3 regions of the Pseudarthrobacter sp. NPDC058329 genome follow, and region 3 is predicted to be linked to each of the others. Evidence: predicted binding sites of a transcription regulator. Region 3 holds the regulator's gene; each other region holds the start of a gene.
The links. Region 3 encodes LexA, which represses DNA repair genes until DNA is damaged. Its sites were predicted from a motif close to TCGAACANNTGTTCGA; they were not measured.
Positions count from the first base shown of each region.

Region 1: the regulator LexA is predicted to act here: its motif matches at 1,578-1,593, upstream of ACFVYC_RS03840 (DUF6504 family protein).
Region 2: the regulator LexA is predicted to act here: its motif matches at 1,164-1,179, upstream of ACFVYC_RS07200 (DUF222 domain-containing protein).

Region 1 covers NZ_JBHVZR010000001.1:795,345-798,615, reverse strand. Annotated here, with positions in the region: gene ACFVYC_RS03845 (DNA polymerase III subunit alpha) at 1-1,205, opposite strand, end outside; gene ACFVYC_RS03840 (DUF6504 family protein) at 1,202-1,540, opposite strand; gene ACFVYC_RS03835 (hypothetical protein) at 1,674-2,063, shown strand; gene ACFVYC_RS03830 (chorismate mutase) at 2,080-2,400, opposite strand; gene ACFVYC_RS03825 (VOC family protein) at 2,420-2,842, shown strand; gene ACFVYC_RS03820 (SOS response-associated peptidase) at 2,882-3,271, opposite strand, start outside.
Region 2 covers NZ_JBHVZR010000003.1:235,521-238,791, reverse strand. Annotated here, with positions in the region: gene ACFVYC_RS07205 (FAD-dependent oxidoreductase) at 1-1,053, shown strand, start outside; gene ACFVYC_RS07200 (DUF222 domain-containing protein) at 1,248-2,702, shown strand; gene ACFVYC_RS07195 (FdhF/YdeP family oxidoreductase) at 2,904-3,271, opposite strand, start outside.
Region 3 covers NZ_JBHVZR010000001.1:933,374-936,644, reverse strand. Annotated here, with positions in the region: gene ACFVYC_RS04450 (histidinol-phosphate transaminase) at 1-540, opposite strand, end outside; gene ACFVYC_RS04445 (LysM peptidoglycan-binding domain-containing protein) at 604-960, opposite strand; gene lexA (transcriptional repressor LexA) at 1,328-2,062, shown strand; gene ACFVYC_RS04435 (ATP-dependent DNA helicase) at 2,136-3,271, opposite strand, start outside.

The DNA of each region.
Region 1 (3,271 bases), 140 kb from region 3:
TAATTGACCAGGCTTGAGGCTCCCGATCCGCGGGCCGCTGCCCTGACTCCCATGTCCTGGATCATGCGTGAGACTTCGGCGACGGTGAGGAAGTAGGAAGAGAAACCCAGGTTCTGGATGATTCCCAGTTCGTGCTCGAGCCGGAGCCGCATTCCTTCTTCCCGGGTACCCGAAATCCCCGGGAACCGCCTTCCGATACCCGCCTGGCAACGTTGCACCAGTTCACTATGGGGATCCTGGCTGATCCCGATGACGGAAGCCTCCGGCACCACGGGCTGCTTCCAGCCCATATCGGTTTCGGGGTCGATCCTGCAGAGATCGGCGAGCGCCTCGGTTTGTGCCATGAGCTGTTTGAGGTCTGCTGTGCCATATCCGGCGGCGGAGATGATTTCCTTGCCCAGTTGCAGCATCTGGGCACCGGATTTCAGCCAGCCCTGGCCGTTGGGTTGCAGCATTGGTTCCTGGGCAAGCTCCGGCAGCGACTTCAGGGTCCGGGCTGAGTCCAGGACGTCCGCGGTGGCTGCCCCGTCCTCAGCGCAGTACCTCACCGCGTTGCTGAGGATTGCCGGTACATGGTGCTCTTCCGCGAGTTTGAGCATACGGACGGCGTGCGAGGTGCTCAACGGCGCTCCCGGGGCACTGAGCTGCGAAACGATCTCGGTGACCACTGTTCCGGCAGGCATGGCGTCGAGCCATTGCTTGAACAGTGTCCGCGGGCGCAGGTACCGGCGGCCGCCCATGGCACGGCCGACGTCAGAATCCGGCCCGATCAGGACCATAAGAACGGGTTTGAGGGTATGCGGGTCCAGGGTGCGGGAGGCAAGCTCCGCCCGGGTCACGGCCACCGGCACGGTCCCTCCGGACTTGCCCGAGGTGCGGGCATGGGCGTCTGACACCAGCCGGCACAGAGCACGGTACCCGGAGCCGCCGTTGTTGCCGCGGGCGAGCACCACCACGCGGCCCGCCAGTTGGGTGCGGTGATCGCCGTCGTCGTCATAGACCGCCAGGTCCACGCCAACCAGGGGATCAATGCCGGCGTCCATGCACGCCTTCAGGTGCTTGATGGTTCCGTACAGGCCGTCCCGGTCGGTGCAGGCGAGCGCTGTTGCGCCGTCGGCAGCAGCAGACTGCGCCAGTTCCTCAGGCCAGGACACACCATAGTGGGCGCTGAAGGCGGTGGAGACGTGGAGGTGCGTGAAGCTCATGCTGTTCGGGGGCGCAGGGCATCGTGGATCCGCAGGAGCCTCCAGCGCCCGCTGCGGATGTGGCGGGTCAGGTCAAAGGTGAGTGGTTCCGGCTGGTCCTTGAACGTGCCGGAGCCGGGAACGGAGGGAAGCACCTGAACCCGCCAGATCTCGTGGTCCACCAGTCCTGGACCGGTCCCCAGTGGTGCCCGGCTTTCTTCCGCCCACCACTGCCGGCGCTCGTACCACCGGACCGGCTCGGCGCACACTGAGTAGGACCGCCCCGCCCATTGAAGGCTTACCGGCCGGCCCTCCGGGTTGCAGGCAACGTCCACGGATTCGCTGAACATCCCCATGGGCACCTCCCGGACTGAACTCGAAAACCGAACATATTCGAATATGTGTTCGAATACTTCAAGTCTAAGCCAGGGTGGGCACAATTCCTAGGCGGGGGTGGACGGACCGATCGGCAGGGAGCAGGATTGTGCCATGAGCACCCATGACGCACTCCTCAAACAGGTCAGCATCAAAGCCCAGAACTCCACGCTCGTGGCCACCTTCGACATAGACGGCAACATCCCCGGTTCCGGCGCCTATGTGGTGGGGCTTGTGGCTGCCAGCCCGGACTATTCATCCCAGCGGAGGCTGGGCATTGAATTCATGAACGGGGAGGCGATCGCCTTCTTCTCGTTCAACCATGAACAGAGCGCCGAAGAGAACTACGATCTTTCAGGCGTCACCCACTCCGGCAATACGATCACCGGCAACTTCCCCCTCTCGGCCATTAACGGGCTCGGCAAAGGGCATGTGATGACCGGCTTCAGCGAAGCGGACGGCCGGGACTTCCAGTCCGGTGTTCCGGTGGAGGAAAACCTGTAAACAGCTGAGCTGAAGCTCAGCTGTTTTCTTTGTGGACCCGAAGTTCGAGTTCGATGAAGCCTGAGATCATGGCCCGGTAGGTGGACTCAACGATGTCCGGGTCAATGTCCTTCTTCACGGCCGCGGAGCGGACGTGCTCGATGATCCGCTCCACGCGGCCGGGGGCACGGACCTCGGCGTCGTCACCCTTGAGGGTTCCGGCGATCCGGATCAGCCGCTCACGGCGGGCGATGAGGGTGACAATTTGGTCATCCACCTCATCAACGGCAACCCGGACGGCAGCGAGCTGTTCCTTGTCGGCCAGGGCGTCCCGATCGTTTCCTTGAATTGTTGCCATCCTCTGACAGTATCGAACCATGCAGCCAAGAGTCGACTTCATTTCCCTGGGCGTCCGCAGCGTTCCGGCGTCCCGCTCCTTCTATGTTGACGGCCTCGGTTGGCCCGTCCACCGCGAATTTCCCGGAGACGTGGTGTTCATCCAGGTGAACCACGGCCTGGTGCTGTCCCTGTGGGACGTCCGCCAGATGCAGGCGGATGCCGGCGTCAGCGAGCCAGGCCCCGTCCCCTGCATCACCCTTAGCCACAACCTCCCCGGCACCGAGGACGTTGACCGGGTCATGGCCGAGGCTGCCGCAGCGGGAGCAACCATCATCGCCGAGCCCATCACACAGCCCTGGGGCGGCTACAGCGGCTACTTCGCAGACCCGGACGGTTTCCGCTGGGAGGTGGCGTACAACCCCACCTGGACAGTGGACGACGCCGGCTCTGTCACCGTTTAGCCTTCGGCGCGGCTGTGCACGGCTGCTGTTGATTGCGGCTTAGAAGAGGGCTTCCACCGGGCGGATCAGGTCCGGGCCGTTGTTGCGGACGTTGCCCACCTCTTTGCCCACCGAATCAACATGCCAGTCCGATGCCACGTCCTTGACTCCGGCCCGCACCAGGTCAACCAGCGCCGCGGCGTCATCGGCCTGTGGGTCGAGCCAGGCCTGCATGGTGGCCTTGTCCATCGGCAGCGGAACCCGGTCGTGCAGTGCGGTCAGCTTGCCGAAAACGGTCGATTCACTGCCGGGCGGCGGAGTGTCCGCTGTGAGGATGGACGTGGAAAGCATCCACCCGCCGGGCTCCCCCGCCGGCCAGGCCGGATCTTTCCACCACTCATAAAGCCCGGCGAAAACCAGGCCTCTGCCCTCTCCCGGATGCACGTAGTA
Region 2 (3,271 bases), on a different contig from region 3:
TGGTCCGGTATGTTCTCTTCCCCCATCTCGGCGGCCGAAGCGTGGAAGACGCGCACCGCCGTCGGGCTTTACGACATGACGCCGCTGAAGCGGCTGTCCGTGTCCGGACCCGGCGCGCAGGCGCTGCTGCACCGGCTCAGCACGGGCAACATTGCCAAGAAGCCGGGGGCGGTGACTTACTGCCTCCTGCTGGAGCACGACGGCGGCATCCGCAGTGACGTGACCGTCGCCCGGTTGGCGGAGGAAGAGTTCCAGCTCGGCGTGAACAGCAACGTGGACTTCGACTACCTGAAGGTGGAGGCACGGAAGCAGTCAGCCGGCGACCCCGCACAGTGGGTGCACGTCACCGACATCACCGGCAGCACCTGCTGCATCGGGCTGTGGGGGCCGCTCGCCCGCGAGGTGATTGGCAAGGTCAGCGCGGACGATCTGACCAACGACGGGCTGAAGTACTTCCGGACCAAGGAAATCTCGGTGGGCGGCATCCCGGTCACGGCCATGCGTCTGTCCTACGTGGGCGAGCTCGGCTGGGAGCTGTACACCACCGCCGAGTACGGGCTGAAGCTGTGGGATTTGTTGTTCGAAGCCGGCCAGGAGCACGGCATCGTTGCCGCAGGCCGCGGTGCCTTCAACAGCATGCGGCTCGAGAAGGGCTACCGGCTGTGGGGCACGGACATGACGTCCGAGCACCACCCTTATGAGTCCGGCCTGGGCTTCTCGATTGCCAAGGACAAGACGGGCTTTGTGGGTGCCGAGGCTTTGGTTTCGCGCAAGGAGCAGCCGGCTACCCGCGCGTTGCGGTGCCTGACGGTCGACGACGGCACGTCCATTGTGCTGGGTAAGGAACCTGTGTACGTGGACGGGTCGGCTGTCGGCTACGTAACGAGCGCGGCCTACGGTTACTCGGTTCGCAAACCGATCGCCTACGCCTGGCTGCCGGCGTCGGTGTCTGTCGGTGATTCGGTGGAGGTGGAGTACTTCGGCAAGCGTATCGCCGCCACCGTCACGGCCGAGCCGCTCTTCGACCCGGGCATGGAGCGCCTCCGCGGCTGACCCGCGCTGGTTGAACCTGCCTAAACCCGCCGAGAAACCGGGGGCTGCCGAAGTGGCGGCCCCCGGTTTTTGGTGTTCCCGCGTGATGGCACTTGACGGCCGTCCCGGCGTCGAACATTTCTCTTAACTGCCATCTCGCTGGGTGGAACGGTCCTGCCCCCTAAATTGTCAGACCCCCTCACGATGATTGGTATATGGCGAAGGCGGCGGTGGCGAAGGCGTTTGAGGACATCAAGTCCGCTCTTGCTGTGCTTCATGCCGAGGTGGACGGGTGTGGTGCGGAGCCGTTTTCGGAGGCTGATCCGTTGGCCGGGCTGGGGGATGGGTGCCTGGACATCCTTGCCGGGGCGCGTGTGGCCGAGGCCGGGTTCGCGGGTCTGAAGGCCCGGGCTGCGGTGAAGTACGCGGATACCGTCGATGCGGTGGCGCCGCCGGACGCGCCGGTGCAGGCGCAGGAGATGGCTATTGCCGCGGAAATCGGCGCCCTGCTGGCCCTCGGCCCCCGCGCGGCGGGTGCGTTCCTGGCCGCGTCCCATGCCCTGGTCAGGGAGTTGCCGCTGACACTGTCGGCGTTGCAGGCCGGGACCATCTCCTGGCAGCACGCCCTCGTCATGGTGGATGAAACAACCGGCCTTGACCGGGCCGGGGCAGCGGCGCTGGAGGCCCAGTTCCTGGGCCCGGACACCCCGCGGCCGGCCACGGCCTCCCGGATCGGGGAGATCCCGGCCTACCGGTTCCGCCACAAAGCGCGAACCTGGCGGGAACGCCACCACGCGGAGTCCATTGAGAAGCGCCACGCCAAGGGGGTCTTGGACCGGCGGGTGGAATACCGGCCCGACCGGGACGGGATGGCCTGGCTCTCCGCCCGCCTGCCCGCCCACCAGGCGTCGGCGGGCTGGAACCGGCTCACCGCTCTGGCCCGCGGAATGCAGGGCCCGGAGGAAACCCGCACCCTCACCCAGTTGAAGGCCGACACGTTCGCCGCAGCGGTTCTTGGCAGCGGCAATAACTCCGACGCCGGTATGGAGGCTGACCCGTCATTGGGGATCGGGGCGCAGGTGCTGGTCACCGTGCCGGTATTCTCCCTGCGGGGATTAACGGACGAACCGGCTGTGCTGGACGGGTATGGGCCGATCCCGTCGTCGATGGCACGGGACCTGGTGGCCAACGGCGCGGGTTCGTTCTACCGGGTCCTCGTGGACCCCCGGGACGGTGCCCCGCTGGAGATCGGCCGGACCAGCTACCGGCTCACCAAAGCCATGAAAAAAGCCCTGCAGCTCCGGGACGGCAGATGCACCTTCCCCGGCTGCAACAACCCCTCTTTGGACAACGAGGCCGACCACCTCACCGCGTGGCAACACGGCGGCAACACCGGGCTCAGCAACCTGGCCCAACTCTGCCCAAAGCACCACCACCTCAAACACGCCACGGGCTGGACGCCCACCACGGCCACGCAGCACGAACCACCCGGCTGGACCTCACCCACCGGCCGCCATTACAAAGCCGAACACCACGACTGGGAACCACCCCGCTGGCCCCATGCTCTGGCCCCGCCCGTGGAAGCGACCGGCGGATCACCGGACTTCATCTACACCGGGCTCTCCCCGGGAGAAGAAGGACTCGAGCGGTTCCTGCACGCCCACGGTTAGACAGCACGGGTATGGGCGTTTCTGGTGATCCACCGGGTTCCGACGGGCGCAAAACACCGGGACCGGTCATGCTCAAGCAACGGGGCTTCCCTCGGGGGAGTCCAACCATCCGGGGCAGACAGCGACGGCGGCACACGGCACCTGCCGCATGTCGCCGTCGTTATCACGCCCGAGGGATCGAGCCGGAGGAACATCCGGAAATTAGCCAGCCGCGGCCGGCTCGAGCTCCCCGGCAACCTCAGCGTCGGTGGTTTCCGCGAGGTGCGGAACAAAACGGACAAACATCGCCTTGAAGCCGGGGGTATTGGACTCCCTTGCCACGTTCTCCTTGTGGACCAGGGCGTTGGCCTCCGGGAAGTACGCCGCGGCGCAGCCCTTGGCCGTGGGGTAGGCGACGAGGCGGAACTTGTCCGCCGTCCGGTCATGCCCGCGGAACGTGCTCACCACGTCCACGAGGTCCCGGTCTTCGAAGCCGAGCTCCGCGAGGTCCTCGGGGTGGATCAGGATGACGCGGCGGCCGCCGGAGATGCCGCGGTAGCGGTCGTCCAGGCCGTAGTACGTGGTGTTGT
Region 3 (3,271 bases):
AACGTCGAGCCCCAGCCCGGTTCCGGTGGGGTTGTTCGGCGAGCAGAGGAAAACGATGCTGGGCTGCAGCTCCTTCACCTGAAGGGCCGCGGACTCTGCGCTGAGGCCGTAGCCGTCAGCCCGTTCACCCACGATGTATTCGGTGTCCGTTCCGCTGGCCAGCAGCGGGTACATGGAGTACGTGGGCGGGAAGCCGAGGGCGGTGCGGCCGGGGCCGCCAAAAGCCTGGAGTATCTGCTGGAGCACTTCGTTGGAGCCGTTGGCCGCCCACACGTTTGACTCATCGAGTCCGTGGCCCAGGTATTCCGCCAGGGCCTTCCGCAGCTCCGTAAACTCCCTGTCCGGGTACCGGTTTAGGCCGGTGGCGGCTTCTGTCACTGCGGCGCTGATGGCAGCCTGCACGTCCGCCGGCACACCGTGGGTGTTCTCGTTGACATTGAGGAGGATGGGAACATCCAGCTGGGGCGCGCCGTATGGGGTAAGCCCACGGAGGTTGCTGCGGAGGGGTAGCCGGTTGAGGCGCTCTAGCTGGTCATTCACCTGAACAGTTTAGTGCTCGTGCCGGGCACGGGAAAATGTGACGCCGCCACGGGACTCGGGCTACTACCGGGTGGGCACGTACAACTGCTGCCCCGGAAGAACCGAGCCGGCGGTGAGGTTGTTGAGCTGGACAATGTCGGCCACGACATCCCGCGCGTCCCGCTCCGGGGCGATGCTTCCGGCAATGGCCCACAGGGACTCGCCCGGCTGCACAGTAACGGTGACGGTCGGTGTAACGGAAAGGTCCGACACCGAATCGGAGGCCTTAGCCGGGGAGTTGAAGAAGCCTGCCAGGGAGAGGAGCAGGGCCGCCAGCAGCACGAGGGGAATACCAATCAGGACAACCTTCCCGCGCCGCGTCAGGCGCAGGGGCGGGAGAGAGGCCTGACGGTCCGCCAGCCGGTGGTCCGGCCCGGACATGAGGTGACGCACCGGGATTGAATCCTGTGAAGCAGATGTAGCTGACATGACTTAGCCCTCCTGGACCATACTGTGCTGCCCGATGTTCTCCTCCGGATCCGCCGGCCCCGGCGACCCTGGTGCGGGTCTTCGAATGCCTGCGTTCGGAGTAGAACAAATGTTCGAACTTTGCTCCTACTGTTTTAGCACCTATCAACGAACAATGTCGAGACTCGCTAGAACAAATGTTTGAAAAAGCAATGTGGCTGGCCTAGCTTTGAAGAAAAGAACAACCACTCGGAAGTTGATCAGCAGGGTCTGACAATTACGGCGTGAACTTCAGGTCCGGGCCACCAGGGCCCGGGGCAACCGAAAGGCATTGGCGAATATGGCAGCAGCAGCCGCCGGGGGCAGGGCAACCTCCCAACCGAAGAAGACCGCCAAGGGCCTCACGCCGCGGCAGAAGAAGATCCTCGAGACCATCCAGCGCTCCGTCAATGACAACGGGTATCCGCCGTCAATGCGGGAAATTGGGGACACCGTGGGCCTCGCGAGCCTGTCCAGCGTCACCCACCAGCTTTCGCAGCTGGAAAAGCTTGGCTACCTTCGGCGCGACCCCAAGCGGCCGCGTGCCATGGAGGTGCTGATGCCGCTCACCCTGGATGGCGGTTCGCAGAAGCAGGCAGCCGAGCCGGCTCCGCACCTGCCCGGCGGCAGCGGCACCGTTACAGCGCTTCCCACCGCCATGGACACTGCCATGGTGCCCCTCGTGGGCCGGATCGCCGCCGGTGGACCCATCTTGGCTGATCAGGTGGTGGAGGACGTCCTGCCGCTCCCCCGCCAACTGGTGGGCCAGGGGGAACTGTTTATGCTCAAGGTGGCCGGTGATTCCATGGTGGACGCCGCTATCTGCGACGGCGACTGGGTAGTGGTCCGCCGTCAGGCAGACGCCGCCAACGGGGATATCGTCGCGGCGTTGCTGGATGACGAGGCCACTGTGAAAACCTTCCGGCAGCGGGACGGCCACACCTGGCTGCTCCCCCAGAACACGCAGTACGAGCCCATCCTTGGCGACCACGCCACCATCATGGGCAAGGTTGTGTCGGTGCTCCGCTCGCTTTGACCAGCGCCCGGGGAGCGCGCCCAGCGCGGCAGCCCCGGTGCGTTGCCACGCCCGGGGCTGCCGCGCCGGGCGGTCAGACCTTCTCCCCGGCCAGCCTCTCCAGCGCCGCGATGGCCGTCTTCCTGTCCGTTGTGGACCAGAACGGGGGCAGGGCGCCGCGGAGGAATCCGGCGTAGCGTTCTGTGGCCAGCCGGGAATCCAGCACCGCCACCACACCCTTGTCCCCGGTGGACCGGATCAGCCGCCCCGCACCCTGTGCGAGCCGGATTGCGGCGTGTGTGGCGGAGACTGACATAAAGCCGTTGCCGCCCGCCTGCGCCACCGCCCGGGACCGGGCGGTCATCAGGGGATCGTCGGGCCGGGGGAACGGAATCCGGTCGATGACCACTAGGCGGCAGGACCCGCCCGGAACGTCCACGCCCTGCCACAGCGACATGGTGCCGAACAGGCAGGTATCGGGTTCGTCGGCAAACTGCTTCACTAGGGCCGTCATGGTGGAGTCGCCCTGGCACAGGACGGTCATCCCAAGCTTTGGCCGCAGCGCATCGGCCGCTTCCTCGGCCGCACGCCGGGACGAAAACAGGCAGAGCGCGCCGCCGTTGGAAGCCTTGATCAGGGCCTCCAGTTCGGCCAACGATTCAGGGGACGCTCCACGGCCGGGCTTAGGCAGGTGCCCGGCCACGTACAGGATCCCCTGCTTGGGGTAGTCAAAGGGCGACCCAACATCGACACCGGTCCAGCTGGGGGCGCCCTCGCCCACGAGCCCCAATCCACCTGCTGCCGGCTCGAACGCTGAACCAATCGCCAGGGTGGCGGAGGTCAGCACCACGGTGTGCCCGGCGAACAGGCCTTCACGCAGCCGCCCGGCCACGGACAGCGGGGCGATGTTGATCAGCACGGGCGCTGTCTCGTCGGGCTGGGAGTATCCCTGTTGTGGGTCAAAGGAACTGGCACGGGAAAACCACACCACTTCCCGGTTCTCGCGGGCGGCGAGCAGCCGTTCGCACAGTTCCAGGATGAGCATCAGGCGGGAGCGCGCGAGTTGCCGGCCGCCGTCGGCAGTGGTGCTGCTGTCCCCCTTGGAGTCGGAAAGGGCAGCACGGCAGGCCTCCCGCAGCTGGTCCACGCAGTCCAGCTGCTCGTCGTTCAGGCCATTGGGGAGCAACCCGTTCGGAACTCCCGCGAGGGCAACCTCCAGATTGGCGGCGG